2 regions of the Nocardioides aromaticivorans genome follow, and region 1 is predicted to be linked to the other one. Evidence: predicted binding sites of a transcription regulator. Region 1 holds the regulator's gene; the other holds the start of a gene.
The links. Region 1 encodes HrcA, which represses chaperone genes, less so after heat shock. Its sites were predicted from a motif close to TTGGCACTCGNNNNNNNCGAGTGCCAA; they were not measured.
Positions count from the first base shown of each region.

Region 1 (15,347 bases):
GCCGACAACGAGGCGGGCGCCGAGCCGGGCACCTACATCCTCAACATGATCGACACCCCGGGCCACGTGGACTTCACCTACGAGGTCTCCCGCTCGCTGCAGGCGTGCGAGGCGGCGATCCTGCTGGTCGACGCCGCCCAGGGCATCGAGGCGCAGACGCTGGCGAACCTCTACCTCGCCATGGGCGCGGACCTCCACATCATCCCGGTGCTCAACAAGATCGACCTGCCGAGCGCCAACGTCGAGAAGTACGCCGCCGAGCTGGCCAACCTCGTGGGCTGCGAGCCCGAGGACGTGCTGCTCACCTCCGCCAAGACCGGCGTGGGCGTGGAGGCGCTCCTGAACGAGATTGTCGCGTCGGTCCCGGCGCCCGTCGGCGACGCCGGCGCGCCGGCCCGCGCGCTCATCTTCGACTCCGTCTACGACACCTACCGCGGCGTGGTCACCTACGTCCGGGTCGTCGACGGCGAGCTCTCGCACCGCGACAAGATCAAGATGATGTCGACCGGTGCGCTGCACGAGATGCTCGAGGTCGGCGTGATCAGCCCCGAGCCGATGAAGGCCGCCAAGCTCGGCGTCGGCGAGACGGGCTACCTCATCACCGGGGTGAAGGACGTGCGCCAGTCGCGGGTCGGTGACACGGTCACCGTCAACGGGCGCCAGGCCGCCGAGCCGCTGGGCGGCTACGAGCACCCCAACCCGATGGTCTTCGCCGGCCTCTACCCGATCGACGGCGACGACTACCCGACCCTGCGCGACGCGCTGGAGAAGCTCCAGCTCAACGACGCCGCCCTCACCTTCGAGCCGGAGACCTCCGGCGCGCTGGGCTTCGGCTTCCGCTGCGGCTTCCTGGGCCTGCTGCACATGGAGATCACCCGCGAGCGGCTGGAGCGCGAGTTCAACCTCGACCTCATCTCGACCGCGCCCAACGTGGTCTACGACGTCGTGATGGAGGACGGCACCAAGCTCACGGTCACCAACCCGAGCGAGTACCCCGACGGCAAGATCGCCGAGGTCCGCGAGCCGATCGTCGACGCGACGATCCTCGCCCCGGCCGACTTCATCGGCACGATCATGGAGCTGTGCCAGCAGAAGCGCGGCAACCTGCAGGGCATGGACTACCTGTCCGAGGACCGCGTCGAGATGCGCTACACGCTGCCGATGGGCGAGATCGCCTTCGACTTCTTCGACCAGCTCAAGTCCAAGACCAAGGGCTACGCCTCGCTCAACTACGAGCACTCCGGCGACCAGGCCGCCGACCTGGTCAAGGTCGACATCCTGCTGCAGGGCGAGCCGGTCGACGCGTTCTCCGCGATCGTCCACAAGGACGCCGCCTACTCCTACGGCGTGATGATGGCCGGCAAGCTCAAGGAGCTCATCCCCCGGCAGCAGTTCGAGGTGCCGATCCAGGCCGCCATCGGCGCCCGGGTCATCGCCCGGGAGAACATCCGCGCCATCCGCAAGGACGTCCTCGCCAAGTGCTACGGCGGTGACATCACCCGCAAGCGGAAGCTGCTGGAGAAGCAGAAGGAAGGCAAGAAGCGGATGAAGATGGTCGGCCGCGTCGAGGTGCCCCAGGAGGCCTTCGTCGCCGCGCTGTCGACCACCGGCCCGGCGGGCGACAAGCCGAAGAAGTGACCGCAGGACCGGTGCGGATCCCGCCCGGGCTGGACGCGCAGCGCGCCCTGGGGCCGCAGTGGTCCACCTGGCTGGACCGGCTGCCGGCCATCGCCCGGGCGGTCCTCGACGAGTGGGAGCTCACGCCGGAGGGCGAGAGCTGGCACGGGTTCTGCTCGCTGGTGCTGCCCGTGACGACCGCCGACGGCGTCGCGGCGGCGCTCAAGGTCGGCCTGCCCGACGACGAGTCCGAGCACGAGCACCTCGCCCTCCAGCACTGGCACGGTCGCGGCGCGGTGCGGCTGCTGCGCGCCGACCCGGGCCGCCGCGCGCTCCTGCTGGAGCGGCTCGACCGCGAGGACCTCACCGGGCAGTGGGACGTCGAGGCCTGCGAGGTCGTCGCGGGCCTGTACCCGAGCCTGCACGTGCGTCCGCTCCCGCAGCTGCGCTCCCAGTCGTCGTACGTCGACCGGTGGGCCGCCGCGCTGCGCGGGGATGCGGGCACCGTGCCGGTGCCGCGCCGGCTCGTGGAGCAGGCCCTCGGCCTCGCCGCGGAGCTCACCGCCGAGCCGGCCACCGCGGTGCTCCACGGCGACCTGCACTACGCCAACGTGCTGCGCGGGGAGCGCGACGGCGAGCCGGCCTGGCTGGCGATCGACCCGAAGCCCACCAACGGCGACCCGCACTACGAGCTCGAGCCGATGCTGCGCGACCGCTTCGACGAGTACGCCGCTCCCGGCGCCTTCGGCTCCGTGCGCGACGGCATCCGGCGCCGCTTCCACACGCTGGTGGACGCGGCTGGCTTCGACGAGGACCGGGCGCGCGGCTGGGTCGTCGTCCGGTCGGTCCTCAACGCGCACTGGGCGTTCGAGGACGCGGTCCGGGCGGACCGTGCGCTGGACGCCGAGGAGCGCTCGCACGTCACGGCGTGCATCACGATCGCGAAGGCCGTCCAGGACTGACGTCGACCGACTCGACGAGCCGGTCGAACACGGCCCCGTGGTCGCGCCACCAGGCCGGCGTCGCTCCCCACCGGACCCGTGCGCTGGCACTCTGCACGACGACGATGCGCCACGTGCCGGCCGGTTCGTAGTTCTCCGTCTCCTCGGCGCGCACCACCTCCCAGCTCAGCCGGTCGGCGCGCTCGCCGCTGATCGTGGCCACGCCTCGCTCCAGCCGGATGCCGGTCGCCTCGGGGTCGCGCCGGACCCGGGCGGCGAGGGCATCGATCCCGGACGGAGCCGGGTCGACCTCGCCACCCTCGAGGGTGGTCAGGGATCCGTCGACGTAGATCCGGCAGCGACCGGCCTCGCCCTCGACCCAGCCGACGTCCTTCGGCGGGGCGAAGGTGAGGCTCCGGTGGCCGGAGCCGCCCCGGTCGGGGCAGCTCGCCCGGGTCCCGGCGAGCACGGCGACCGAGCGTCGTACGAGGTCCAGCGCGGTCGCGGGCAGCGGCTCGCCGTCCGGCACGCTCCAGCTGAGGCGGATGCCCGCGGCGAGCAGCGAGACCACGCGCGTGGGGGAGCCGTCGCTGAAGGAGTACCACCGCAGCTCCTCGGCGGTGCTGCCGTCGAGCCCGGGGACGTCGCTGCGGTAGGTGACGTCGCCGACGGCGTCGTCCCCGTCGTCGGACACGTAGGGATCCAGGTAGGTCTCGCGCCACCGCGCCAGCGACTCGTCCGGGTCGATCTGGACGGAGAGGGCGCGGCGGGGGTCGGAGCGCAGCGTGAAGGCGCAGCCGTTGCCCTCACGATGGGAGCTGGTGGCCTGCTGCGGGACGACCAGGCGGATCGTCATCCCGGTCCCGTCACCGCGCAGGTCGGGGCAGAGCACCTCGCGATGGCCGGGCGGCACCTCGGCGGACGCGGCGGGGAAGGGGTGCGGGGCGACGAGTGCCGGGGTGCTGGGACCGCGCGCGCCGTCCTCGTGGCTGCACCCCGTGAGTGCGGCGACGACGAGGAGAAAAGGGAGGAAGCGCAGCATGCAGCGACGGTAGCCTCGGCGCATGCAGTACGTGCGCACCATCAGCACCGGCCGGCCGCAGGCCCGGGGCTGGGCCGGGATCGGCCACACCTCCATCGAGAAGCGCCCGGTGCTCGGCCCGGTGGCCGTCCACGAGCTCGGCGTCGAGGGCGACCAGGTCTCCGACACGCTCCACCACGGCGGCCCCGACCAGGCCGTCTACGCCTACGCGCGCGAGGACCTCGACTTCTTCGAGGGCCTGGTCGGGCAGCCGATCCGCGACGGCCAGTTCGGCGAGAACCTCACCACCGAGGGCATCGACCTCAACGCCCTCGAGGTCGGCACCCGCCTCCGGATCGGCGACGAGGTCGACGGTGTCCTCCTCGAGGCGGTCTACGTCCGGACCCCGTGCAACGACTTCAAGGGCTGGATGCGCGAGTCCGGCTACGACCCGAAGGCCTGGGTGAAGCGGTTCACCGCCGAGGCGCGTCCGGGGCCCTACCTCCGCGTGCTCGAGACGGGCACGATCGAGGCCGGCGCCCCGATCGAGGTCGTGCACCGCCCGGGCCACGGCGTGACGATCCGGGACATGTTCGTGGCGCTCAACACCGACCGCAGCCGCCTGCCCGACCTGCTCGTCGTCGACGGCCTGCTGCCCAAGGTCCGCGAGAAGGCGGAGGAATTCGTCCGTCAGGTGGCGCCTTCGCTACCGCCCCTTGAGCCGTTGATCTAGGTTACTGACCAGTTACGCCGGTCTCGGACGAGCATGCAGGGAGCGTCATGCCCATCAATCACGACACGAATTTCCTCCAGAACCTGCCGAAGAACTGCGCCGTGCAGTTCCTCGACCGGGTGGAGCGGAGCGCCAACCGGGAGGCCTTCCGCTTCCCGCGTGGGGAGGCGTGGGAGTCCGTGACGTGGCGCCAGGCCGGTGACCGGGTACGACGCCTCGCGGCCGGCCTGCTCGCCCTCGGCCTCGAGCCGGAGCAGCGCGTGGGCATCGCGTCCTCGACCCGCTACGAGTGGATCCTCGCCGACCTCGCCATCATGTGCGCCGGCGGCGCCACCACGACCGTCTACCCGTCCACGGGCGGCGAGGACACGGCGTACATCGTGGGCGACTCCGAGTGCCGGATCGTCTTCGCCGAGGACGAGTCGCAGCTGCAGAAGCTGCGCGACCACCGCGCCGAGCTCCCGGCGCTGGGCAAGGTCGTGTCCTTCGACCCCGCGCTCGCCGACGGTGACGACGGCGACTGGGTGATCTCGCTCGACCAGCTCTCCGAGCTCGGCGACGCCCACCTGGCCGCCAACCCGTCCGCCGTCGACGACGTCGCCCAGGCGATCGAGCCCGACCAGCTGGCGACGCTGATCTACACGTCCGGGACCACCGGCAAGCCCAAGGGCGTGCGGACCCTGCACCGTGCGTGGGTGTTCGAGGGCGAGGCCATCAAGGCGCAGGACATCCTCCACGAGGACGACCTCCAGTTCCTCTGGCTGCCGATGGCGCACTCGTTCGGCAAGGTGCTGCTCTCGACCCAGCTCGCCTGCGGGTTCGCCACGGCGATCGACGGCCGCGTCGACAGGATCGTCGACAACCTGGGCGTCGTGAAGCCCACCTTCATGGGCGCGGCCCCGCGCATCTTCGAGAAGGCGCACGCGCGGATCGTCACCATGCAGGCGGCCGAGGGCGGCGCCAAGGAGAAGATCTTCCTGAAGGCGTTCGAGGTCGGCACCAAGGTCGACGAGCTCAGGCTCGCCGGCAAGCCGGTCCCGCTGCCGCTCAAGGTCCAGCACGCCCTGTTCGACAAGCTGGTCTTCAGCAAGGTGCGCGAGCGCTTCGGTGGCCGGGTGAAGTTCTTCATCTCCGGCTCCGCCGCGCTCAACGCCGACATCGCCGCGTGGTTCCACGCCGCCGGCATCCTCATCCTCGAGGGCTACGGCATGACCGAGAACGCCGCCGGCGCCACGGTCAACCACCCCGACGCCTACAAGCTCGGCTCCGTGGGCCAGCCCTTCCCGGGCACCGAGGTCCGCATCGGCGAGGGCGGCGAGGTCCAGCTCAAGGGCCCGCACGTCATGGCCGGCTACCACAACCGCCCCGACGCGACCGCCGAGGCGCTGACCGAGGACGGCTGGCTGCGCACGGGCGACAAGGGCGAGCTCGACGACGAGGGCTTCCTGCGGATCACCGGCCGGATCAAGGAGCTCTTCAAGACCTCCGGCGGCAAGTACATCGCCCCGCCGGCGATCGAGGCCAAGTTCAAGGCGATCTGCCCCTACGCCAGCCAGTTCATGGTCTTCGGCGCGGAGCGCAACTTCGTCTCCGCGCTGATCACCCTCGACCCCGACGCGATCGCCGGTTGGGCCGCCGACAACGGCAAGGAGGGCAAGGACTACACCGCGCTGGTCAACGACGACGCGGTGCAGGCCATGGTCGGCGAGTACGTCGACCAGCTCAACGCCCAGCTGAACCGCTGGGAGACGGTCAAGAAGTGGAAGCTGCTCGACCACGACCTGTCGATCGAGTCCGGTGAGCTGACCCCGTCGCTGAAGGTGAAGCGCAACGTGGTCGAGGCCAACAACAAGGACCTCATCGCGTCCTTCTACACGTCCTGAAGTCCGCGGCGACCGATCGGTGAGTTTCACCGGCCGGCCGGTGAAACTCATGGTTGGACGACGAAGTTTCATCGTCCAACCATGAGTTTTGTCGTCCAAGGACGCCAGTTTCTCCGGCCGGCCGGTGAAACTGGCGCCTCGTCGCCGCCCAACAGCCCGCCCACAGCAACCGCACAGGTTCCGCCCCGAGACTCGGGGCATGAGCCACCACGGATCGACCGAAGAGACCGAAGAGCACGACCTCGGGCTGTCCCACGACCTGCCGCGGATCATGGCGCGTCGTGGGCTGCTCGGGCTCCTGGGCGGGGTCGGCGCTGCGGCCGCGCTGAGCGCCTGCGGCAGCGACGACACCACGTCCTCCACCTCGGGCAGCACCACCTCGGGCAGCTCCACCTCGGGTGGTACGACGCAGGGCGGCCCCGGCACCCCTCCGGACGGGGGCGGCGCGATCGGTGGCGACACGAGCCTCGAGGTCGCGGACGGCGAGATCCCCGAGGAGACGGCCGGTCCCTATCCGGGCGACGGCAGCAACGGGGTCAACGTGCTGACGGAGTCGGGCGTCGTACGCAGCGACATCACGACCAGCTTCGGTGACGCCTCGGGGGTCGCGGAGGGCATCGCGACCACGGTGCGGCTGAAGGTCTACGACCTCAACGGCGACAGCGTGACGCCGCTGGCCGGGGCCGCGATCTACCTGTGGCACTGCGACCGCGAGGGCCGCTACTCGCTGTACGACGACGAGATCGTCGGCGAGAACTACCTCCGCGGCGTCCAGGAGGCCGACGACGAGGGCAACCTGACCTTCACCACGATCTTCCCGGCCTGCTACTCCGGTCGCTGGCCGCACATGCACTTCGAGGTCTACGAGAGCCTGGCGAAGGCGACCAGCGCCGACAACAAGCTGCGCACCTCGCAGCTGGCGCTGCCCGAGGACGTCTGCAACGACGTCTACGCGACCGAGGGCTACGAGCAGAGCGTCAGCAACCTGTCCCAGCTGAGCCTGGAGTCCGACGGCATCTTCAGCGACGGCTACTCCCTGCAGATGGCGAAGGTGACCGGCTCGGTCGAGGAGGGCTACACCGTCTCCCTGAACGTGCCGGTGTAGATCCGGGCTGGGAGACTGGGCGGATGCCGTCCGCTCTGCCCGAGGGTGATCCCGCCCCGACCGACGGGTCCCTGCCGGAGCAGGCGCTCGCCGCCCTCGGCGAGGGCCCGTTCGGGTTCTACGTCCACGTGCCGTTCTGCCGCGTCCGCTGCGGCTACTGCGACTTCAACACCTACACGGCCGAGGAGCTCGGCCCCGGCGTCTCCCGGTCGTCGTACGTCGACCAGGCGATCCAGGAGGTCCGGCTGGCCCGCCGCGTGCTGGGTGCGGCGGAGCGCCCGGTGGACACGGTCTTCCTGGGCGGCGGCACCCCGACGCTGCTGCCGGCGGGCGACCTGGGCCGGCTGCTGCGCGCGATCGACGACGAGTTCGGCCTGGTCCCGGGCGCCGAGGTGACGACGGAGGCCAACCCCGACTCGGTCGACCTCGCCTACCTGACCGAGCTGCGGGAGGCGGGCTACACCCGGGTCTCGTTCGGCGTGCAGTCGGCGGTGCCGAAGGTGCTGGCGGTGCTCGACCGGACGCACGACCCGCTGCGGGTCCCCGGAGTCGTCGAGGCCGCCCGCGCGGCGGGCTTCGACCAGGTGAGCCTGGACCTGATCTACGGCACGCCGGGGGAGAGCACGGAGGACTGGGAGACCACCCTCGAGGCCGCGCTGGCGTGCGCGCCCGACCACGTCTCGGCGTACTCCCTCATCGTCGAGGACGGCACCGCGCTGGCCCGGCGCGTGCGCCGCGGCGAGCTGCCGATGCCGGACGAGGACGACCTCGCCGACAAGTACGTGCAGGCCGACGAGCGGCTGACGGCCGCCGGGCTGGGCTGGTACGAGGTGTCCAACTGGGCCCGCGACGACGCCGCGCGGTGCCGGCACAACCTCGGCTACTGGGCCGGTGCCGGCTGGTGGGGGGTCGGCCCCGGCGCGCACTCGCACCTCGGCGGCGTGCGCTGGTGGAACGTGAAGCACCCGGCGGCGTACGCCGGACGGCTGGCCGCGAGGGAGAGCCCGGCCCACGCCCGGGAGGTGCTCGACGACGACACCCGGCGCGTCGAGCGGGTCCTGCTGGAGCTGCGGCTGCGCAGCGGCCTCGATCCGGCGGTGCTCGACGACGACGGCCGACGGGCGCTCGCGGGCCTCGTCGCGGAGGGTCTGGTGGAGGACCGGACCGACCGGGTGGTGCTGACGTTGCGCGGGCGGCTGCTCGCCGACGGCGTGGTGCACCGCCTGCTGAGGTGAAAGTTAACTAACTGCAGTGTTACACTCGACTTTATGAAGAAGTCGGGACCCTCGATGTCGGGGCCAGTGATCGGCTACGTGCCGGGCGCCTTCGACCTGTTCCACATCGGTCACCTCAACGCGCTGCGCCAGGCACGGCAGTGGTGCGACGTCCTGGTGGCCGGTGTGGTCGCCGACGAGGTGTGCCTGGACACCAAGGGCGTCCAGCCGACCGTCCCGCTGGCCGAGCGGCTCGAGATCGTCGAGGCGATCGGCATCGTCGACGCCGTCTACGCCGAGAACACCGCGAGCAAGATCGACTCCTGGCGCGACGTGGGCTTCCACCGCATCTTCAAGGGTGACGACTGGAAGGGCACCGCCAAGGGCCTGCGCCTCGAGCAGGACATGGCCGCCCTCGGTGTCGAGGTGACCTACTTCCCCTACACGCTGCAGACGTCCTCGACCGCGCTCCGCAAGGCACTGGCGCACCGCGGGGCGTCATGACCACCGTCGTCTCCGACGACGGCATCCTCCTCCCGGCCGCCTCGCGGCCCTTCCTCGTCGAGATCGACGGGCACTACGTCTGGTCGCTCACGCCCGAGCGCGACGGCGTACGGAAGCCCGGGGGAGTCCTGGTGCCGTGGCCGGGAGTGCTGCGTCCCTACCTCTCCGGCCGCGGCCGGGTGCGGGTCACCGATGCCACCGGAGCCGAGGTCCTGTACGACGCCGAGGTCGGCCTCGGTGCGGGCGAGGGTCCGCTCGCGGTCGTGGACCGCGCGGGTCACCGGTTGTGCGTCGACAAGGTCGGTCACCTGACCCGGTCGTTCGAGGCGACCGCCGAGGAGGTGCGTGAGGAGATCCTCGCCGGCACCCGGCGCGCGATCGACGACCTCCGCGAGCACGCGGGCGTCAAGGCCTACCTCAACTACGGAGCGCTGCTCGGCGCCGTGCGCGAGGGCCGGATGCTGGCCCACGACTCCGACACCGACCTTTGCTACCTCTCCGACCACTCCTCGCCGGCCGACGTGATCGCCGAGTCCTACCGGATCACCCGCGCGATGCGCGAGCGCGGCTGGAACCTCCTGCGCATGTCGGGCGGCGACATCAAGCTGCTGCTGCCGCTCTCCGACGGCCGGCTGTGCCACATCGACGTCTTCGTGGCCTTCCACGTCGGCGACACCTTCTTCCAGCTCGGCAACCGGAGCGGGTCGCTGCCGCGCAGCGCGATCGAGCCGTTCTCGACGATCGAGCTGCACGGGCACGAGTTCCCGGCGCCGCGCGACCCGGAGGCGATGCTGGCCTTCCTCTACGGCCCGCACTGGCGCACCCCGGACCCGTCCTTCCGCTACGCCGACCCGCCGGAGGGCGTGCGCCGGCTCGACGGCTGGCTGCGCGGCTTCCGCACCGAGATGGGCCTGTGGACCGGGCTCTTCAACGGACCCGGCCAGCGCGAGGTGCCCGCGGGCTCGTCCTCCTTCGCGCGCTGGGTCGCTCCCCAGCTCGGTGAGCTGCCCGTCGTCGACGTCGGCACGGGCACCGGCCGCGACGCGCTGTGGTTCGCGCGGCGCGGCTTCCGCACCGGTGCCGTCGACTTCTCGCGCGGCGGCCTCGGCGTCGTGCGGCGCAAGGCCAACCGGCGCGAGCTCGACGTCGAGGCCAGCCAGCTGATCCTCGGCGAGCTCCGCTCGACCCTGATGCACGGGACCCGCCTGGCCCGCGACCCGCACCACCTCTACGCCCGCCACCTCGTCGGCTGCCTCGACGCGGCCGCCCTCGACCAGCTGTGGCTGCTCGCCCGGATGGCCCTGCGGCCCGGCGGCGGCAAGCTCTTCCTGGAGTTCCAGGCCACCCACGACGCGCCCGACGGTGCCACCGGCACCCCGCTGGCGCCCGACGGGCTGGTCCGGCGCGTGGACCCCGAGGCGGTCCGGGCCGCGATCGAGGCCGCCGGCGGCGTCGTGGAGCACCTGGTCGTCGTACCGGGCGAGGACATGCTGGACCACCCGGACCCCGCCGTCTGCCGGATCCGGGCCTCGTGGCCCGCGCCCGCGGCTCGCACCCCGAAGGAGAACCGATGAGCACCCACGAGCTGAAGGCGCGGCTGCGCGAGCAGGCCCGCGACCGCCTCCCCGCCCCCGTCGTCGACCGGATCCGCGCGCGGTCGAGCCTGCGCGAGCGGGTGCGCGTCCTCGAGGCCGAGGTCCAGGAGAACCGCCAGCTCAACCGGCGCATCGCCGAGCTGACCGATGTCGTCGCGGAGCTGCTGATCCCGCTCGAGGCGCGTGACCAGGACCGGGTCGACGAGGTGCTGGCGCGCTACCAGCAGGGCCTCTAGGCCCTCAGGACCCCGGCGCGGTCACGAAGTCGATCAGCTCCTCGACCCGCCCGAGCAGCTGCGGGTCGAGGTCCTGGAAGCCGCGTACTCCGCCGAGGACGTGCTTCCACGCCCGGGCGATGTCGGCCTGGTCGCGGTGCGGCCAGCCGAGCTGCTGGCAGGTGCCCTTCTTCCAGTCGATGCCCTTGGGCACCTTCGGCCACTCCTTGAAGCCGAGCCGGTCGGGCTTCACGGCCTGCCAGATGTCGATGAACGGGTGGCCGACGATCAGCACGTCCTTGCCGACCGGCGACTTCATGATGCCCTGCGCGATCCGGCTCTCCTTGGAGCCCGCGACGAGGTGGTCCACGAGGACGCCGACGCGGCGGTTGGGCCCCGGCTTGAAGTCGCGCAGGTGGTCGGCGAGGTCGTCGACGCCGCCGAGGTACTCCACGACCACGCCCTCGATCCGCAGGTCGTCACCCCAGACCTTCTCGACCAGCTCGGCGTCGTGGCGGCCCTCGACGAAGATCCGGCTGGCGCGGGCGACCCGCGCCTTGGCGTCGTGCACGGCGATCGAGCCGCTGGCGGTGCGGGTCGGCCTCGCCGGCGCCGCCTTCGTGACCGGCGGGGTCAGGATGACCGGCTTGCCCTCGAGCAGGAAGCCCGTTCCGAGGGGGAAGGTACGCCGCTTGCCGCGCCGGTCCTCGAGGGTGACGGTGTGCAGGTCGCGGTCGACGGCGACGATCTCGCCGCACCAGTCCGTGGTGACCTCCTCGACGACCAGGCCGTGGTCGGCCGGTGTCTCCACCGCGCGGCCCCGCTTCGGGACCTTCCAGTCTCCTGCCAGCACGTCGGTCCCGTAGCGATCCACGACGGACCACCTTAGGTGGGTCAGATCAGCGGGAGCTGGCGGCGCGCCCGGGGCAATTGCGCGTACCCACGGGGAATCGCGTGGTGCAGGGCGTCCTCCGGGAACGGCCAGTCCGCTGCGGCGTACGCCTCGGCCTCCGGTACGCCGCGACCGGCCAGCTCGCGAATCGTCTCCGCGACGGCGCGCAGCTCGTCGCACTGCTGCTCGACGAAGCGGCGGTCCACCACGGCGCCGTGGCCGGGCACGACGACCGTGTCCGGCGTGGCCAGCCCGAGCACGAGGTCCAAGGTCTGCGGCCACTCCATCGGCCACGAGTCACTGCCCAGCGCCGGGGGAGCGGACTCCTCGACGAGGTCGCCGACGAGCAGCACGTCGGCGTCGGGGACGCGGACCACCAGGTCGCCCGCGGTGTGGCCGCGGCCGGGGTGGACGAGCTCGAGCTGGCGGTCGCCGAGGTCGATCACGGCCGCGCTGGAGAAGGTCCGGTCGGCGGGCGGGGCGGCGGGGTCGGTCGCGTCCGCAGCGGCCTCCGTCGCGTGGATGGGGAGCGCGGCGTCGTACTTCTCGCGGAAGGCGGCGTTGCCGAGCACGTGGTCGAAGTGGTCGTGGGTGTTCACCACGGCGACCACCGGGCCCGCCTGCAGGTCGCCGATGCCGACGATCGCGGCCCGCGCCTCGGCGGCGGTGGCGAGCGTGTCGACCACCACGAGGCCGCGCTCGCCGCCGACGACGGTCAGGTTGACGTCGTACGACGGGACACGGCGGACCCAGACCCGGTCCGCGACCTCGATGAACGGCACGCGGTCAGGCTACGGGGGTCTCGTGACGGCTGCTGCGCAGCCTCCTCGACCGACGAGTCAGCAGAGCCCGGCGTGCAGCTCCTCGCGCAGCAGCTCGCCGAGGTCGGGCGCGGTGCGTGCCGCGCGGGGGAAGGACAGGGTGCTCTCGTGGGACCCGGTCGGGTCGACCCACTGGAGGACCACGCCGTCGGGACGCAGCCCGGCCAGGTGGACGCCGACGACGTCGCCGAGGCGGGTGCCGGTGCGGGTCGCGACGGCCCGGCGCAGCTCGTCCTGGTGGCACTGGTTGGCGTGCTCGACCGAGCGCTGCAGGAAGCCGCGGTTGAGGTCGTGGACCGGGGAGCTGAAGGCGGTGAGCGGGACCCGGATCCGGGCGTCCTCGCGGCCGTGGCCCTCGCGGGAGAGCAGGGCGAAGTCGGGACGGAGCAGGACCCGCATCCGCACCTCGGTGCAGCACTCGCAGTCCTCGAGCCCGGTCGCCTCGAGCCGCCCGGAGAGGGTGAGCGTCGCGTCGCGGTCCGGCGAGCCCGGCCGGCCCAGGCCGCTGTGCAAGGTCAGCAGGGCGCCCCGGCCGTCAGTGGCGGCGATCGCGAGCGCGGCGTCGGCGGGGCAGGCGAAGAGCGGGCGACCGCCGTGGTCCTGCATCTCCAGGTGGGCGTCCTCGAGGCCGGCGGTGACGTCGTCGACGCCGTCGACCACGAGGTGGACGTCGGCCGGGCAGGCGAGGATGCTGCGGGCCGCGGCGGCCAGGCGGTGGACGTCGGTGCGACCGGCGTCGAGACCGGGGTCGAGGGACATGCCGGCTCCTTGGGATCGGTTCGGCCTGATTAGGTGAGCCTAACCTACCTGCTCTGCGCGACGGTGGGAAGGCCGTGTCGCCGGTCCCGCGGATCCGGGGGGGCGCGGGTAGCATTGGCACTCCAGCGGGTGGAGTGCCAAGGTCCACCGGCGTCGGTTCGAGCCGGTTCGAGCCGGTTCGAGTCGGTCAAGCGGTGCGTGAGCAGGAGGTGGGCATGCAGGAGGAGCGCAGGCTCGCGGTGCTGCGCGCCATCGTCGAGGACTACGTCGCGACCGAGGAGCCGGTCGGCTCCAAGGCGCTGGTCGAGCGGCACAGCCTCAACGTGTCGCCCGCGACGATCCGCAACGACATGGCCGCCCTGGAGGACGAGGGCTACCTCGCCCAGCCGCACACGAGCGCCGGCCGGGTGCCGACCGACAAGGGCTACCGGCTCTTCGTCGACCGCCTCTCGACCGTCAAGCCGACCACGACCGCCGAACGACGCGCCATCGCGAGCTTCCTCGACGGCGCCGTCGACCTCGACGACGTGGTGCACCGCTCGGTCCGGCTGCTCGCGCAGCTGACCCGCCAGGTCGCGGTGGTGCAGTACCCCACCCTGTCGCGCTCGACGGTGCGCCACGTGGAGATCGTCGCCCTCACCCCGACCCGGCTGCTGCTGGTGCTGATCCTCAGCACCGGTCGCGTCGAGCAGCGCCACGTCGAGCTCGAGTCCGAGCTCGGCGACGACCAGCTCGCCGCGCTGCGCTCGCGGGTCAACCTCGCCGCTACCGGTGAGGTCATCGGCGACGCCGCCACCGCGCTCGGCGCGCTCGTCCAGGCGCCGGACGCCGACGCGGCCACCCGCGCGGTGGTCGACGCGTTGGTGGAGGCCATGAGCGACCACCGCTCCGACGAGCGGATCGTGGTGGGCGGAACGGCCAACCTCGCCCGCTTCGGCGACAGCTTCGACACCTCGATCCGGCCGTTGCTGGAGGCCCTCGAGGAGCAGGTCGTCCTGCTGAAGCTGCTCGGGGAGGCCACGACCGGTGGCGCCCTGACCGTCAGGATCGGCGCGGAGGGTCCCTACGAGGAGCTCGCGTCGACCAGCGTGATCGCGACGGGCTACGGACCCGACGACGCGCTCGCGTCGCTGGGCATCGTCGGCCCGACCCGCATGGACTACCCAGGAACGATGGCGGCAGTGCGCGCGGTGGCGCGCTACGTGTCGCGCATCCTCGACGAGAGCTGAGCGCCGCTCAGCCGCGTGATGGAGAAGAAGTGAGCCAGGACCTCTACGAGCTGCTCGGTGTCGCCCGCGACGCGGACGCCGACACCATCAAGAAGGCCTACCGCAAGCTGGCCCGGCAGCTCCACCCCGACGTCAACCCCGACGAGGAGAGCCAGGAGCGGTTCAAGCAGGTCACCGCTGCCTACGAGGTGCTCTCCGACCCGCAGAAGCGGGCGTCGTACGACCGTGGCGGCGACCCGTTCGGCGGCGGCTTCGGCGGGCAGGGCGCCGGCTTCTCGTTCACCGACATCATGGACGCCTTCTTCGGTGGCTCCGGGGCCGGAGCCGGCGGTGGTGGCCGGGGTCCGCGCCCGCGGGTCCGGCGCGGCCAGGACGCCCTGATCCGGATCGAGGTCGACCTCGCCGAGGCCGCCTTCGGCGTCTCCCGCGAGCTCAAGGTCGACACGGCCGTGCGCTGCTCGACGTGTGGCGGCGAGGGCGCAGCGCCCGGCAGCCACCCGGTGCCGTGCGAGACGTGCCGCGGTGCGGGCGAGGTCGCCCACGTGCAGCGCTCCTTCCTCGGCGAGATCCGCACGCTGCGCCCCTGCGCCGCCTGCCGCGGCTACGGCTCGGTCATTCCGGACCCCTGCCGCGAGTGCGCCGGCGACGGCCGGGTCCGCTCGCGTCGTACCCTCACCGTCAAGATCCCCGCCGGCGTCGACACCGGCACCCGCGTCCAGCTCAGCGAGCAGGGCGAGGTCGGCCCCGGCGGCGGCCCCGCCGGTGACCTCTACGTCGAGATCCAGGTCGCCCCGCACCCGACCTTCTCGCGCCACGGC
Region 1 covers NZ_JACBZM010000001.1:345,684-361,030, reverse strand. Annotated here, with positions in the region: gene lepA (translation elongation factor 4) at 1-1,638, shown strand, start outside; gene BJ993_RS01685 (aminoglycoside phosphotransferase family protein) at 1,635-2,579, shown strand; gene BJ993_RS01680 (hypothetical protein) at 2,551-3,600, opposite strand; gene BJ993_RS01675 (MOSC domain-containing protein) at 3,623-4,312, shown strand; gene BJ993_RS01670 (AMP-dependent synthetase/ligase) at 4,360-6,195, shown strand; gene BJ993_RS01665 (dioxygenase family protein) at 6,395-7,300, shown strand; gene hemW (radical SAM family heme chaperone HemW) at 7,324-8,535, shown strand; gene BJ993_RS01655 (FAD synthase family protein) at 8,569-9,018, shown strand; gene BJ993_RS01650 (class I SAM-dependent methyltransferase) at 9,015-10,592, shown strand; gene BJ993_RS01645 (DUF6752 domain-containing protein) at 10,589-10,849, shown strand; gene BJ993_RS01640 (DUF3097 domain-containing protein) at 10,854-11,702, opposite strand; gene BJ993_RS01635 (MBL fold metallo-hydrolase) at 11,723-12,502, opposite strand; gene BJ993_RS01630 (hypothetical protein) at 12,560-13,300, opposite strand; gene hrcA (heat-inducible transcriptional repressor HrcA) at 13,516-14,529, shown strand; gene dnaJ (molecular chaperone DnaJ) at 14,559-15,347, shown strand, end outside.

Region 2 (15,347 bases), 2.6 Mb from region 1:
GGTCAGGAGCCGGAGGCGCGGCGCTCGTCGGCCGCGGCGTCCGCGTCGGCCTGCGCGCGCTGGGCGTCGGCCTCGCGGGCGAGCTGGGAGTCGGCCTCGTTGCGCCCGGAGCTCCACACGCCGGTGGAGTCGAGGTCGATGGTGCGGACCGTGCGACCGGCCGGCGCCTTGGCGACGTACGTCGGCAGCGGGACCGGCACCGGCGTCCACCCGTCGACGACCGGCTCCTCCTCGAGCAGGGCGGCGGTGACGGCCGGGATCTCGTCGGTGTTGTCGTCGGCGTCGAGCTCGCCGAGGACCTCGGCCGGCTCGTCGGCGACCTCGTCGGTCTCGGCGTCCTCGGCGGCGATCGCCTCGTCGGCGAGGGTACGACGGCGCCGGCGGTTCGCGGCCGCGCGGGCAGCCCGCTCGCGACGGACCATCAGCCGGCAGGCGACCAGCCAGGCCACCAGCAGGGCCACGGGGGCCGCGATCCAGGCCAGGCCGATGACCTTGCCGATGCCGAGGCCGGCGACGACCAGGTTGAGCAGGAGCAGGACGTTGAAGACCCGGCGCCGGCGCTCGGCCGCACGACGGGCGGCGAGGCGGCGGGCGAGGGCCGGACGCGGGGCACGCGGCGCAGGGGTGGGCGCCGCGGGCTCCTCGTCGTGCGCGACCTCCGGCTCGGCCGGGGCTGCGGGCTCCTCGACGGACTCCTCCACGCGCGCGGTGGACGGCTTGCGGCCGGCCGGGACGAGCTCGGCCGCGGAGGCCGAGACGGCCTCGCGCCGGGCGAGCACCCGCAGCCGGTCGGAGAAGCCGTCGACGGAGCGGTTGGCGGAGTCCTCCTCGTGGTACTTGAGCGCCTTCGGCACGAGGTAGACCGCCCAGGCCACCGCCAGTGCGACGAAGATCAGCGCGCTCAGGTCCACACCGAGAGGTTAGGAGCGTTAACTCAAAGTGGGGCGCATGTCCATCGGTGTGTCACAGATTGATTGGTGTGACGGATGTGATTCGGCGTCACCGGGCGGGGATCACGAGGATCCGGCCTCCGGGGACTCCAGCCGGACCAGCACCCCGCGCGGCGCCTCCTCACGGGTCACCGCGAAGATCCGGTGGTCGCGCCACTCGCCGTCGATGTGCAGGAACAGCGGCGCGTAGCCGATCTCGCGGATGCCGAGCTTCTCCACGACCCGCAGCGAGTTGGTGTTCTCGGGGCGGATGCAGATCTCGATCCGGTGCAGGCCCGCGGTGAAGAAGCTGTGGTCGATCACCATCGCGACCGCGCGCGGGATGACGCCGCGGCCGGCGAACTCCTGGTCGATCCAGTAGCCCACCGACGCGAACTGCGCGGACCCGCGCACGATGTTGTTGACGCTCACCTGGCCGGCGAACCGGCCGTCGACCTCCACCACGAACGGGAAGGTCGTGCCCTGCCGGGCCGAGCGCCGCAGCCGCTTCACCAGCGCCCGGAAGGTCATCGGCCGTGCATCCGCACCCGGCGGCGCCGTCGCGTCCCAGCGGGCCAGCCACAGGGCGTTGCGGCGGCGGGCCGAGCGCCACGCCTTCGCGTCGCGCCTGCTGATCGGCCGCAGCCGGACGACGGGGTGGGTGCCCGAGATCAGCTCGTTGGGCCAGGCCCGGCCGGGCACGCCCACGACCATCCGCTCGCGCGGCCCCTCCTTCGCCCCGCTCGCCGCACCGGTGCTCAATGGTCGCTCCCCACGACCTGCTCGACCGCGTGCACCAGCACCGGCTCGAGCACGGCGAGCGCGTCCTTCACTCCCCCGCGTGAGCCGGGCAGGTTGACGACGAGGGCGTTGCCGGCGACGCCCGCCAGCCCGCGCGAGAGTACGGCGGTCGGCACGCCCTTCGCGACACCCGCGGCCCGGATCGCCTCGGCCAGGCCGGGCACCTCCCGGTCGAGCAGCGGCCGGGTCACCTCGGGCGTGCGGTCGGTCGGGGTGAGCCCGGTGCCGCCCGTCGTGAGCACCACCCGGGCGCCGCCGTCGACGGCTGCCGCGATCGCGAGGCCGACCGGCTCGCCGTCCGGGCACACCACCGGCTCACCGACGGAGAAGCCCCACGACCGCAGGGCCTCCACGATCAGCGGGCCGGTCGTGTCGTCGTACACGCCGGCGGCGGCGCGGTTGGACGCAACGACGACGACGGCGGGGAGACCGCTCATCGGGCCCAGTCCCCGGACTTGCCCCCCGACTTGGACTCCACCCGCACGTCGGTGATCACGGCGCCCTTGTCGACGGCCTTGACCATGTCGACGACGGTGAGCGCGGCGACCGACACGGCGGTGAGCGCCTCCATCTCGACGCCGGTGCGGTCGGTGGTCTTCACCGTCGCCTCGATCTCGACGGCGTCGTCGGCGACCGACAGGTCGACCTTGACGCCGGACACGGCGAGCGGGTGGCACAGCGGGATCAGCGCCGGCGTCTGCTTGGCGCCCATGATCCCGGCGATCCGGGCGACGGCCAGCGCATCGCCCTTGGGCACGCCCTCGCCCCGGAGCAGCGCGACCACCTCGGGCGAGACGAGCACCCGGCCGGACGCACGGGCCACCCGGGTCGTCACGTCCTTCGCCGACACGTCGACCATCCGGGCAGCGCCGGTCTCGTCGACGTGGGTCAGCCGGTCAGCCATCACCGCTCCTTGGGTTCACAGGGAAAGGACCTCGATCGCCTCGCCCGCCGGGATCTCCTGCTCGCGCGGGGGCACGACCAGCAGCACCTCGGCCGTCGCGAGCAGCCGCTGCGAGTGGCCGGCGTGGCCCGGCAGGGGCACGACGTGGCCATTCTCGTCGTAGACCCCCGGCAGGAGAACCGTGCGGTCCCCCGCCTGGACCGGGACGGCCAGCCGGGCGAGGCGGACCTCGATGCGACCGGGGTCGGCGAGGGCAGCCACGGCGCGGCTGCCGTAGAGGAGGAAGGACGCGTACGCCGCGACGGGCGTGCCCGGCAGGCAGAGCACCGGAACCTGCCGGCCGTCGACGTCGAGGACGCCGAAGCCCTGGGGCCGGCCGGGCTTCATCGCCACCGGGCCGAACCAGAAGCCGGGGACGTCGCGCAGCGCGGCCTTGACCACGTCGTGGTCGCCGGCCGAGACGCCGCCGGTCGTGACGACGAGGTCGGAGACCGCCGCCGCCTCGCGCAGCTGGACGAGGAAGCCGTCGGGGTCGTCGGGGGCGGGTCCGAAGCAGGCGACGTCGGCATCGAGGCCGGCGGCCGCGGCGGCGAGGGTGGCCGAGTTGCTGTCGGGGACGCTGCCGTTGACCAGCTCCGCGCCGGTCGACACGATGCCGACGCGCGGGCGTGCGTGGACCAGCACGCTGGCGTGCCCCGTCGAGACCAGCAGGCCGAGCTGCGCCGCGCCGACCACGCTCCCGGCCCTCAGCGCCACCTCGCCGGCGGCGACGTCCTCGCCCTCACGACGAATGTGCCGGCCGGCAGCGGCCGTCTGCAGGACCCGCACGGGGTCGGTGCCGGTCGTCCACTCGAACGGGACCACGAGGTCCGCCCCGGGGGGCACCTCGGCCCCTGTCATGATCCGGATCGCCGTACCCGCCTCCAGCGGGGTCACCGGGTCGCCCGCGGCGACGACACCGGCGACCGGCAGCTCGACCGGTACGGCAGCGACGTCGGCCGCCCGGACGGCGAAGCCGTCCATGGCGGAGTGGTCGAACGGCGGGACGGACAGCACGGCGGTCACGTCGGCCGCCAGCACGCGTCCGCGAGCCTGCGCCAACGGCACCTCGACCGGCGCCAGCCGGGTGATCGCCTGCTCGACGCGGCGCCGGTGGTCGGCGACCGAGGGGTCAGGCATCCGACCCGCTGGCGTCCCCCGAGAGGACTTCACCGGCGGGAACGCGCTGCGCCCCGCGGCCGTCGAGCTCCACGTCGCCGACGACCTGGACGCCGTGGCCGAAGGTCCAGTCACCCTCGACCTTCAGCGAGGAGGCCTTCGCCAGCGACGGCGCACCCTCGGGGAAGCGCTTGTCGAACTCTCCGACGACCTGGTAGTGGTCGGCGTCGAGCTCGACGTACGGGACGTCGGCCGCGATCTGGGTCAGCGCGAAGTCGGCGCCGATCTCGTACACGTCGGAGCGCAGCACCAGCAGGTCGTTGGTCGTCTTGACCGGGATGAACCGGTCGCGGCCGACCTCGATCAGCCGCGCCCCCTCGAAGACCTCGATCGCGGCGCCCATGGCCGTCTCGACCTGGATCACCCTCGGGCTGTCCGGGTCGGCCGGGTCGACATTCTTCTCGTTGCGGATGAGCGGGAGTCCGAGGACGCCGTCGCGGGCGTCGAGCGTCGCCTTCATCGCCCGCAGGTCGAACCAGATGTTGTTGGTCGAGCAGAAGCGGTGGCGGCTGAGGTCGGCCAGCGCCTCGCGGTCCTCGGGCAGCGTCTGCGCGGTCTCGCGCAGCACCAGCCGGCCGTCGGCCTTGCGGCGCGCGAAGTGGCCGCCCTTCTTGTCCGAGGGAGTACGACGGACCGCCTCGATCGCGAACGGAGCACCCGACGCGGCGAACCAGCCCGCCACCCGCGGCGCGGGGACGGCGCCGAGGTTGTCGGAGTTCGACACGAAGGCGTAGCGGTAGCCCTCCGCGATCAGCCGGTCGAGCAGGCCGGTGCCGCGCAGCGCCGTGTAGATGTCGCCGTGCCCCGGCGGACACCACTCCAGCTCGGGCTCCTTGGGCCACTCCACCGGCTTGAGCGAGTCGGCGAGGAGCTTGGGCTCCTTGTTCTGCAGGAACTCGACCGGCAGGTCCCCCACCGCGAGCTCGTCGTAGCGGCCCAGCGCGTGCAGCGTGTCGGCCGAGGTGCGGAAGGAGTTCATGAAGATCAGCGGCAGCCGGGCGTCGTACTCCGCGCGGAGGTGGAGCGCCTGCCGGGCGATGATGTCGAGGAAGGACAGCCCGCGGCGCACGCAGAGCAGCGACTTCGCGCGCTCCATCCCCATCGACGTGCCGAGGCCGCCGTTGAGCTTGATGGCCACCGTCTTGCCGATGGCGTCCGCGGCGACGTCGTCGGCCACCTCGGCGTCGGCCAGGCTCTCGATGTCGACCGGCTCGATGCTCGACTCGGGGATCATCCCGGTCTCGCCGTGCTCGAGGAGCCGGTAGTAGTGCGCGAACGTCTCGATCGCGACGGGGTCGACCCCGGCATCGGCCATCTTCGCCCGTGCCATCTCCAGGCCGCTGCTGCGGCCACTCATACCCATGTTTCCGATCGTAGGCTTGCTTCGTGATGGATGGGCAAACCGGCCACGGTGCGATCAGCAAGCTGGCAGTCCGTGACCAGCTCCTCACGGCCCGCCGCCGGCGGCCGCTCGCCGAGGTCGGGGCCGCCGCCAGGGCGATCGCCGACGCCCTGCTCGACGCCCCGGAGGTACGACGAGCGGCCAGTGTCGCCTGCTACGTCTCCGTCGGCGGCGAGCCCGGCACGACCGAGCTGCTCGACCGGCTGGTCGCCGCCGGCAAGCGGGTCGTCCTGCCGGTGCTGCTGCCCGACAACGACCTCGACTGGGCGCCGTACACGGGGCCGGGCTCGCTGGCCCCGGCCCGGCGCGGCCTGCTGGAACCGGTGACCACCCCGCTCGGGGTCGAGGCGGTCGCGACGTGCGACGCGGTCCTCGTGCCCGGCCTCGCCGTCGGTGCCGACGGCCTGCGGCTCGGTCGCGGCGGCGGCTCCTACGACCGCGCGCTGGGTCGCGTGCCGGTGGGCACCTTCACCTGCGTGCTCCTGTACGACGACGAGCGGCTCCCCGTCGTACCCGCGGAGCCGCACGACCGGCCGGTCAGCGCGGCCGCCACGCCGTCGGGGATCACCCGCTTCTGACGCTCAGCCGCCGGGGGTGAGGGTGAGGACGTCCTCGCCGGCGTCCTGGACCGCATCCTCCGAGAACGCCCAGGGCAGGGTCTCGCCGCGGGCCCACTTGTCGGTCTGGTCGGTGTAGTGCGGGTGGAAGGCGTGCCCGGAGACGCCGGTGAGGTTGATCCACGTCGCGGCGTCGAGGTCGTCCATCGGCACGACCATCCGCATCGACGGGGCGGTCACGACGTCGTACCCCTCCCGCGCGTCCCAGCCGGTCGCGTCGACGAGCGATCCCCCACCGCCGACCTCCCAGCCGCCGCGGTTGAACAGCCGCTCGACGATGCCGATGCCGGACTCGCCGAGGGTGGCCGAGCGGAGCTCGAGCTCGTGCAGCGCGCCCCACGTCCACTCGTCGGCGTTGGGCGACTGCCGGGCCGTGAGCTCGTCGCGCGCGGCGATCATCGCCTCGCGCAGGATGTCGTCGCGGTCCTCCACGACGTCGTCGGTCTCGACGTCGTCCCACCAGTGGCTCGACGCGCGCCGCAGGATCCGCGCCACGACCGTGAACCAGCGGTCGCCGCCGTCCGGCTCGAGCGCCGCGGGCAGCTCGTCGGCGAAGGTCCGCTCGAGCACCTGGCGCCACACCACGTTGAAGTAGGCGGCAGCCGCGCTGTCGGGGCCCTGGCGGTAGTTCCACGAGCGCAGCAGCCTCTGGCCGTCGGAGTAGTAGCCGCGGGGCAGGTCGACCTCGAGGAGGTACGGCGTCAGCGCCTCGCCGATCGCGCTCCAGTCGTCGAGCTGGATGGCCCCCATCTTGGCGACGCTCAGCTCGTCGTCGGCGTCGAGCAGCTCGTTGATCCGGGTGGAGCGGTAGCCCTGGTCCCAGTCGTCGGTGAGGTGCGGCGGGTAGCGGCGCGGGTCGATGACGGCCTGGTTGGCGGTGGCGATGATCCCGGACTCGGGGTCGAGCACGTTGGGCAGGGCGTCGTACGGGACGAAGCGGCCGGTCCACGCGGTGTCCGGCTCCCAGCCGGCGGCGGGCGTGCGCCCGTCGTTGCCGGCCCTGCGGATCGGCACCAGGCCGGTCGCCTGGTAGCCGATGTGGCCCTCGCGGTCGGCGTACACGACGTTCTGGCCGGGCACGGCGAAGTCGCTGAGCGCGGCACGGAAGGACTCCCAGTCGCTCGCCATGTCGAGCGCCAGCAGCGCATCGGCGGTGGGGTGCGGCTGGAGCGCGGTCCACGCGAGCGAGACCCCGACGTCCCAGCCGTCGCCGGGCGCGGCGGTGTCGGCCCGCGCGACGTCGTCGGCCTGCTCGACGAGCCCGTCGTCGTCGGCGAGGTCGACGGCGTCGAGCTCCTCGTCGAGGTCGACCAGGTCGGTCAGCAGGGGCCCGTGGTCGGTGGACCGCACGGTGATGTCCACCGGGTCGCCGTCACGGACCTCGATCGTCTCGTCGCGGGTGGTCAGCGGGAGCTCCTTGCGACCGGACTGCCACGTGTCGCCGGAGACGCGCTCGACGTACAGGTCCGTGACGTCGGGGCCGAGGTTCGTGAAGCCCCACGCGATGTCGGCGTTGTGGCCGATCACGACGCCGGGGACGCCGGAGAAGCTGAAGCCGGCGACGTCCATCGGGCACTCGGTGGACACCGTGCGGCAGTGCAGCCCGACCTGGGTCCACACACCGGGCAGCGAGATGCCGAGGTGGGGGTCGTTGGCGAGGATCGGCGCACCGGTCGCGGTGTGCTCGCCGTCGACGACCCAGCTGTTGCTGCCGATCCCGTCGCCGCTGCCGAGCAGCGCCGGCACCCCGGAGAGGACGGAGCGCACGCCGGCGAGCGCGGCGACGGTACGCCGCCCGCCCGGCGCGGGACGCCGCAGCAGGTCGGACCCGGAGGGCTCGACGTCCTGGTCGAACACGTCGCCGAGCAGGCCGCCCTGCTCGACGATCGGCGCGTGCTTCTCGAAGGGGTACGACGGGTAGAGCTCCGCGCTCGCCTCCGTCCCGACCGCGGCGGCGGTCAGCGCGCGACCGATCTCCTCCTCGAGGTTGCCGCGCAGGTCCCACGCCATCGCCTTGAGCCAGGCGATCGAGTCGACGGCGCTCCACTTCTCGGGGGTGTAGTCGAGGCCGGTGATGCCGAGCAGGGTGTACTCGAGCGCCATCTCGGACGTCGAACGGCCCGCCAGCCACGCGTTCACGCCCTCCGCGTACGCGTCGAGCGCGCTGCGGGTGGCCGGGCGGAGCATGGTCAGCTCCTGCTCCGCGACCTGCCGCCAGCCGAGCGTGCGCACCACCAGGTCGCTCTCCAGGCCGTCCTCGCCGAACAGCTCCGACAGCCGCCCGGCGGTCGCGTGGCGTCGTACGTCCATCTCGAAGAAGCGGTCCTGCGCGTGGACGAAGCCCTGGGCCATCATCAGGTCGTGCATCGAGTCCGCGTAGACCTGCGGGATGCCGGCGTCGTCGCGCACCACCTCGACCTCGCCCTCGAGGCCGGACAGCTCGATCTCGCCGCTGGTCTGCGGCCACGGGCGGCGGACCACGACGACCGCGGTGACGAGCCCGGCGACCAGCGCCAGCGCCAGGAGGACGGCGATGCCGGCCATCCAGCGCAGGGGGCCCGACCAGGCGCGAAAGCCCCGGCGGGTCAGGTCCGTCGTGGCCTCGCGGGACTGGAGCGGGGACGCGGCGGGCGCGTCGTCGGTGCTGCTGGTTCCGTCCACCATGGTGGGCGCCATTGTGCCGGGTGGTCCCTGCGTCGCGGCGAATGCCCACCCTCCTGTGGGCGTGACGTATCATTGGCACTCGACAGTCGAGAGTGCCAACACGCATCACCACGGAGTCCACCGATGCCCACCTACCAGTACCGCTGCTCCGAGTGCGGCCACGCGTTCGAGCAGGTCCAGAGCTTCAGCGACGACGCCCTGACCGTCTGCCCCGAGTGCAACGGCGTGCTGCGCAAGGTGTTCAACTCCGTCGGCGTGGTCTTCAAGGGCTCCGGCTTCTACAAGACCGACAGCCGCTCCTCGAGCACGTCGACGACGCCGGCCGCGTCGACCTCGTCCGACAGCTCGTCCAGCTCGTCGTCCTCCGACTCCTCGAGCAGCTCGTCCAGCAGCTCCTCGTCGAGCAGCTCGTCGAGCAGCTCCTCGTCGAGCTCGACCGGCGCGGCGGCCTCCCCCGCCTGAGGCCTGCGGCTCGGGGCCTGTGGATGACCGCTGCACGCGGTCGCGCCACGACCTAGCGTCGCGGGCATGGCTCCGTCCACCCCGCCCCGCCCGCCCCGCCCGCTGCGGCACCGCGTCGCCGACACCCTGACCCGGGTACGACGCCGCGTGCTCCGCCGGCGCCGGCCGCTCGCGGTCCTGCTGGCCGCCGGGGCGGTCGCCGCCGCGCTGCACACCCTCGCGCCGCCACCACCGGCGAGCACCGGCCTGCGGGTCGCCGCCCGCGACCTGCCCGCCGGCCACGTCCTCACCGACGACGACCTCGTGGACGCGGAGGTGCCGCCCGGCGTCGTACCGGAGGGGGCGGAGGGGCACCCCGAGGGACGGGTGCTGGCGGCCCCGCTCCGGGCAGGGGAGCCGGTCACCGACGTCCGCCTGGTCGGTGAGGGGCTCGCCTCGGCGCAGCCCCCGGGCACGGTCGCGCTGCCCGTGCGACTGTCCGACGCGGGGCAGGCCGCGCTGCTCACGGTGGGCGACCGGATCACGCTGGTGGCGACCGATCCGCAGGCCGGGACCGCCGAGCCCCTGGCCGACGACGCGCTGGTGCTGGCGATTCCCGACGCGCGCCACGCCGGGGACGGTGCCCTGCCGGGGCGCCTGGTGGTGGTGGGCTTGGCCCAGGAGGACGTGTATCAGGTCACGTCCGCGTCCGTTGCTGCCTACGTGACTTATACATGGCGTCGCAGTTAGGTTGCTTCGCAGTCGTAGCACGCTCACTACGCGGAAGTCTCGGAAAGAGGAGAGATCACATGGACGGGTTCAAGAAGTTCCTGCTCAGGGGCAACCTGGTCGACGTGGCCGTTGCCTTCATCATGGCCACATCGTTCGCGGTCGTCGTCAAGACCTTCACCGACGTTCTCCTCGGCTTCGTGTCGCGGATCTTCGGCGGCAGCCCCAACTTCGACAGCGTCGTCATCTGGAAGGACAGCGACGGAGTCGGCATCCCGATCGGCACCTTCATCACCGCGGTGATCTCCTTCGTGATCCTCGCCGCGATCGTGTACTTCCTCGTCGTGACGCCGTACACGAAGGCGAAGGAGCGCTTCTTCCCGGACCAGCCCGAGGCCGAGGCCCCGGACATCGTCCTGCTCACCCAGATCCGCGACTCGCTCCAGAACCGCTGATCCCCGGCCGGCAACGCCGGCCCGCAGCACTCCCGGTGCCGCTCCATCACTGACCGTGGTGGGGCGGCACCGCTCGTTTTCGACCGAGATCCTCCGCCTCGCGGTGCGCACGCCGGCAACGTCGGCGGGACGTCATACGAACCGAGCGCCCAGACGACCGCTTCGCATGACGCAACCCTCGCCGCCACGGACCAGGCCCGGGACGTCATACGAACCGAGCGCTCGGACGACCGCTTCGCATGACGCAACCCTCGCCGCCCGACGTCCGACCGGGCCGACACCGGACACCCGCTCACTGGCCGTGGTGGGGCGGCACCTGCTCCTTCAGCCACTTCTCCGAGGCGGACTCACGGGCCGCCTCAGGTCGGGCGTCGTCCTTCTCGTCGGAGGTCACCGAGGGCTCGACGTCGCCGAAGATCGCGGCGAGGCGGCGCTTGCGCTTCCACTCCGGCTCGTCCGGATCGCGGGTGTCGGCCATGGCAGTCGGGTCCCTCAGCAGAGGCCGGCGGCGGCGCGGCCCTCGTCGGAGAGGCCGTCCGAGCCGTTCGTCGTACCGTCGGTCGCGGTGTCGGTGGCGCCACCCGTCGCACCGCCGGAGGCGCTTCCGCTGGCGGAATCGCTGGCCTTGTCGCTCGCCTTGTCGCTCGCCGAGCCCGAACCGCCGGCCGACGGCGTGCCGTCGGGCTTGTCGCCGGCGCTGAGCGCGTCCTTGAGGAACTCCGAGGTCAGCGGCTTGTCCTTGCGGACCAGGCGCCAGAGCTTGTCGACCTCGGGGGTCCACTCGATGCCGGCGCTGACCTTGTCGGAGTACACCCACGGCGTCGTGACGAACTTGATGTTGTCGGCGCCGATGCCCTTCGCGGTGAGTGCGATGTCGGCCATCTCGGCGATGCCGTCGAAGTCGGTCTGCAGCGAGGAGGTCGCGGCGTTCATGAACCGGATCAGGCGGTCCGGGCGGGCCAGCATGCCGGCGGTGAGCGCCTTGTTGATCATCGAGCCGATGAAGGCCTGCTGGCGGCGGGTGCGGTTGGGGTCGGTGCCGTCGCCGATGCGGTAGCGGGCGCGGACGTAGGTCAGCGCCTCCTTGCCCTTGATCTCGCGGGTGCCGGCCTCGAGGTGCACGTCGTGGTTGGGGTCGTCGATGTCCTCGGGGATGCAGACCTCGACGCCGTCGAGGGCATTGACCATGTCCTTGAACTGGTTGAAGTCGACGACGACGTAGTTGTCGATGCGCACGCGCGAGAGCTGCTCGAACTGCTGGATCGTGCAGGCCGGGCCACCCGAGGCGTAGGCCTCGTTCCACTTCACGTAGCCGCCGCTGCCGGCGATCTCCTTGCCGTCGTGGTCGTAGCAGGTCGGCCGGATCACGGCGCTGTCGCGCGGGATCGAGATGCCGTAGGCGAACGTCCGGTCGGCCGAGAGGTGGAACAGGATGGTGGTGTCGGAGAGACCGCCGCCGGCCTCGCCGTCGATGCCGTTGCCCTCGCCGGAGCGCGTGTCCGAGCCCATGACCAGGACGTTGAGCGGCTCCTGCGGACCCGCCACCGCCTCCTTGTCGGGCCGGTTCTTCAGCTGCGCGTCGACCTCTTCGTGCTGGATGTTGCCGTTGAGGTTGTTGTAGAGCGCCACGACGCCGACGCCGGTGAGCAGGCCCAGCCCCAGCAGGCTCGAGATGATGACCTTGAAGACCACCTTGCCGGGCTGCGGCCGCTTGCGCCGGCCCGCGACACGCGTGCCGCGGGTGCGTCGTACCGGACGGGAGGTCGACACGCGGCGAGCCCGGCTACCGGGCTCACGGGGACCTCCCGGCGTGGGCCGGGGAGGAGCTACCTGCGTCATCAATCACCTGGTCGTGCGGCCGCCTCGGGGCGGAACGTGGTCAGTGGAACTCAACGCGCTGCCGAGTCAGCTGCCGTACGACGCTCACGCGCCGCACCCACCGTACGGTCCCGGCCAAGCCGGGTCCGTGGTATGGACACCATTCTCGCCGCTCACCCCGCCGCGCGGCGAATCGTCCGGCCCGCCCCGACTCGGCCCGACGCGCCCGGTCCTGACAAGATGGTTCGCCGAGCCCCCGTAGCTCAGTGGATAGAGCAGCCGCCTCCTAAGCGAAAGGTCGTAGGTTCGACTCCTACCGGGGGCACCCTTCGCGTCCGACGACTCAGTGGGCGCTGACCCGCTCCCCGGCCGGCGCCGCGTCCCGGTTGCGGAGCGCACGCCAGGTGCGCCGCGCGAGCCCCAGCCAGCACACGACCGCGAGGCTCGAGAGCCCCGCCGGGATCCAGTGGCCGAGCATCACCGACGCCGCGACGGCGGAGACGAACGCGACCAGGTTGGCCACGACGTCGTACACGGGCGCGATGAAGCGGGCGTTGATGACGTGCGCGACCGCGATGACCACACCGCACGCGAACGTGACCGACAGGAGGAAGCTCACCACGTCGGCAAGTATCCGACGGGGGTGGGCAGAGTCCCCCATCGCCGACGCCAGGGCATGCAACCGAATCCGGCTCCCGCGCGTCTCTACGGGTGTGACGATCATGTGGACAGCCGCGCTGGTGATGTGGGCCCTCGTGCTGACGATGGCCGTGGTGGCCATCGCGCGGCGCTGAGCGCGAGGATTTCGGCAGGCTCAGCCGAGCACGGCCACCGCGGCGCCGTACCCCTCGGGCACGGCCACGTCCCGCACGACCCACGGTCCGATGGTGCGGCCGGGGGCGTCGTCGGTGCCGAGGTAGTCGAGGTGTGGGTCACGGCCCAGCCCGATGCCGATGCCCTTGAGGTAGGCCTCCGTGCGCGACCAGGCGCGGGTGAACCGGACCGTCGCACGACCCCCGTCGAGGGTCCCGTGCGCGGCGGCGCTGATCTCGTCGGTCTCCCGCGGGTGGAGCAGGCCGGCCAGCGCGACCGGGTCGTCGGGATGACGCTCGACGTCGACGCCCACGGGCACGTCGGCGACGGCGATCAGCACCTGACCCGGCGTGTGCGACAGCGAGAACTCCACCGGCGCGCCCTCCGCCCGGGGCCGGCCGTGCGGCTCACCGCAGCCGGGGCAGGCATGGCGGCCCCAGACGACCTTCTCCGGCGGGGTGTCGGTCGTGGCGCCCACGACCAGGCGCGCGGCCGCGTGGGCGAGCACGTAGGCCCGCTGCAGCTCCGCGCGGACGTACGACGACGCCCGCTCCCGCTCCGCCTCGTCGAGCCACCCGGCGCCGAGCTCGAGCTCGTGGTCGCCGAAGCGCGCGGTCTCCATCCGCCACACGCCGAGGCCGACCCCGGCCTCCGCGCGCGGCTCCGGCGCGTCGAGGAGGGAGCCGAGCACTGCGGGCTCCACCGGGATCGCCGATCGATCCGGTTCCGCCTCCGCCACGTCGCGACTCATCGTCTCCGAGGCTAACAAGGAGGTGGTCGGCGTCACTCCGGGGCCCGGTGGAGCGCCCGTCGTACCTCGGCGAGGTCCCAGCCCGGCGTCGGCACGCTGGCCCGCAGCCGCCGGGTGTACTCGTGCTGGGGATCGTCCAGCACGTCCTCGGTGCTGCCGCGCTCGACCACGATGCCACGGTGCATCACCACGACCGTGTCGGTGAGCTGGCGGACCACCGCGAGGTCGTGGCTGATCAGGACATAACTGATGCCGAGCCGGCGGCGGAGGTCGATGAGCAGGTTCAGGACCTGCGCCTGGATCGAGACGTCCAGCGCGGCGACCGACTCGTCGAGGATCAGCACCTCCGGCTCGGCCGCGAGCGCACGGGCGATCGCGACCCGCTGCCGCTGGCCGCCCGAGAGGGCCCGCGGGAGGGCACTGCCCTGGCGCTCGTCGAGGCCGACCATGCCCACGAGCTCGGCGACCCGCGCCGTGCGCTGCGCCGGGGTCCAGTCCGGCCGGTGCAGACGCAGCACCTCGTCGATCGCGCGGTCCACGGGCTGGCGCGGGTCGAGGCTCGAGTACGGGTCCTGGAAGACGATCTGCACCTCGCTCCCCCGGCGACGGCGCTCGGCGCCTCGGCGCGACGGCGTCGACCGGTCGCGCCCGCACGCCGTGACGGAGCCGGCCGTCGGTCGCTCCTGGCCGGTGACCATCTTCGCGATCGTGGTCTTGCCGGACCCCGACTCCCCCACGATCCCGAGCGAGCCGCCGCGGCGCAGGGTGAAGGACACGTCCTCCACCGCCACGACGCCACCGAACTCCTTGCGCAGGCCACGGACCTCGAGCACGGGTACGTCGACGGCCCGCTCCTCCTCCTCGACCTCAGTGACGGACATGCGGGGCTCCTCCCAGGACGCCACGGAGCGCGTCCGCCCGGAGGCACCGGGCCGCTCCGCTGTCGATCTCGACCAGGCCGGGGGCGGACGCCGTGCAGGCGTCCTCGCGGTGCGGGCAACGCGCGGCGAAGGCACAGGCACCGGCGGGTGCCTCGAGCGCGGACAGCGGCCGGCCGGGAATGGCGGCCAGCTCCTCCATCCGGCGGTCCAGCAACGGCCGCGCCGCCGCGAGCGCCGCCGTGTAGGGGTGCAGGGGGTCGTCGTGCAGCAGGCGCGACGCGCGCAGCTCGACGATCTCGCCGGCGTACATGACGGCCGTCCGGTCGCAGCAGGCGGCGGCCAGGTCGAGGTCGTGGGTGATGAACAGGATCGACAGGCCCAGGTCGCGGCGCAGCTCGTCGAGCAGTCCCATGATCTCGGCCTGCGTGGTGACGTCGAGCGCCGTTGTCGGCTCGTCGGCGAGCAGCAGCCGCGGCTCGGTGAGCAGTGCGCTGGCGATCATGACGCGTTGCAGCAGGCCGCCGGACAGCTCGTGCGGGAACTGCCCGAGCCGGCGCTCGCCGTCGGGGATGCCCACCCTCGCGAGCATCGCCACGGCGCGCTCGGCGGCCTCACGGCGCCCGACACCGCGATTGGTCCGCAGCACCTCGGTCATGAAGTCGCCGACCCGGCGCACCGGGTTGATGTGCACCCGCGGGTCCTGGAAGACGACCGCCACCTCGGCGCGATAGGTCCGCAAGGCCGTGCCGGACAGGGCGCCGACGTCCTGGCCGTCGAAGCAGACGGTGCCCCGCTGGACAGCACCCTTCGGCAGGATCCGGTCGATCGCCCGGACGGTCATGGACTTACCGGACCCCGACTCGCCGACCAGGCCCACCGCCTCGCCCGCCCCGACCGTGAACGACACGTCGCGCAGGACCGTGC
Region 2 covers NZ_JACBZM010000001.1:2,968,639-2,983,985, reverse strand. Annotated here, with positions in the region: gene sepX (divisome protein SepX/GlpR) at 3-911, opposite strand; gene BJ993_RS14150 (GNAT family N-acetyltransferase) at 1,014-1,691, opposite strand; gene BJ993_RS14145 (MogA/MoaB family molybdenum cofactor biosynthesis protein) at 1,688-2,167, opposite strand; gene moaC (cyclic pyranopterin monophosphate synthase MoaC) at 2,164-2,634, opposite strand; gene BJ993_RS14135 (molybdopterin molybdotransferase MoeA) at 2,650-3,813, opposite strand; gene BJ993_RS14130 (UTP--glucose-1-phosphate uridylyltransferase) at 3,806-5,209, opposite strand; gene BJ993_RS14125 (5-formyltetrahydrofolate cyclo-ligase) at 5,242-5,832, shown strand; gene BJ993_RS14120 (penicillin acylase family protein) at 5,836-8,535, opposite strand; gene BJ993_RS14115 (FmdB family zinc ribbon protein) at 8,659-8,997, shown strand; gene BJ993_RS14110 (SAF domain-containing protein) at 9,064-9,726, shown strand; gene BJ993_RS14105 (MscL family protein) at 9,786-10,160, shown strand; gene BJ993_RS14100 (hypothetical protein) at 10,453-10,638, opposite strand; gene BJ993_RS14095 (LCP family protein) at 10,653-11,930, opposite strand; tRNA gene BJ993_RS14090 (tRNA-Arg) at 12,231-12,303, shown strand; gene BJ993_RS14085 (hypothetical protein) at 12,322-12,600, opposite strand; gene BJ993_RS14080 (4'-phosphopantetheinyl transferase family protein) at 12,793-13,542, opposite strand; gene BJ993_RS14075 (ABC transporter ATP-binding protein) at 13,575-14,423, opposite strand; gene BJ993_RS14070 (ABC transporter ATP-binding protein) at 14,410-15,347, opposite strand, start outside.
Region 2: the regulator HrcA is predicted to act here: its motif matches at 8,608-8,634, upstream of BJ993_RS14115 (FmdB family zinc ribbon protein).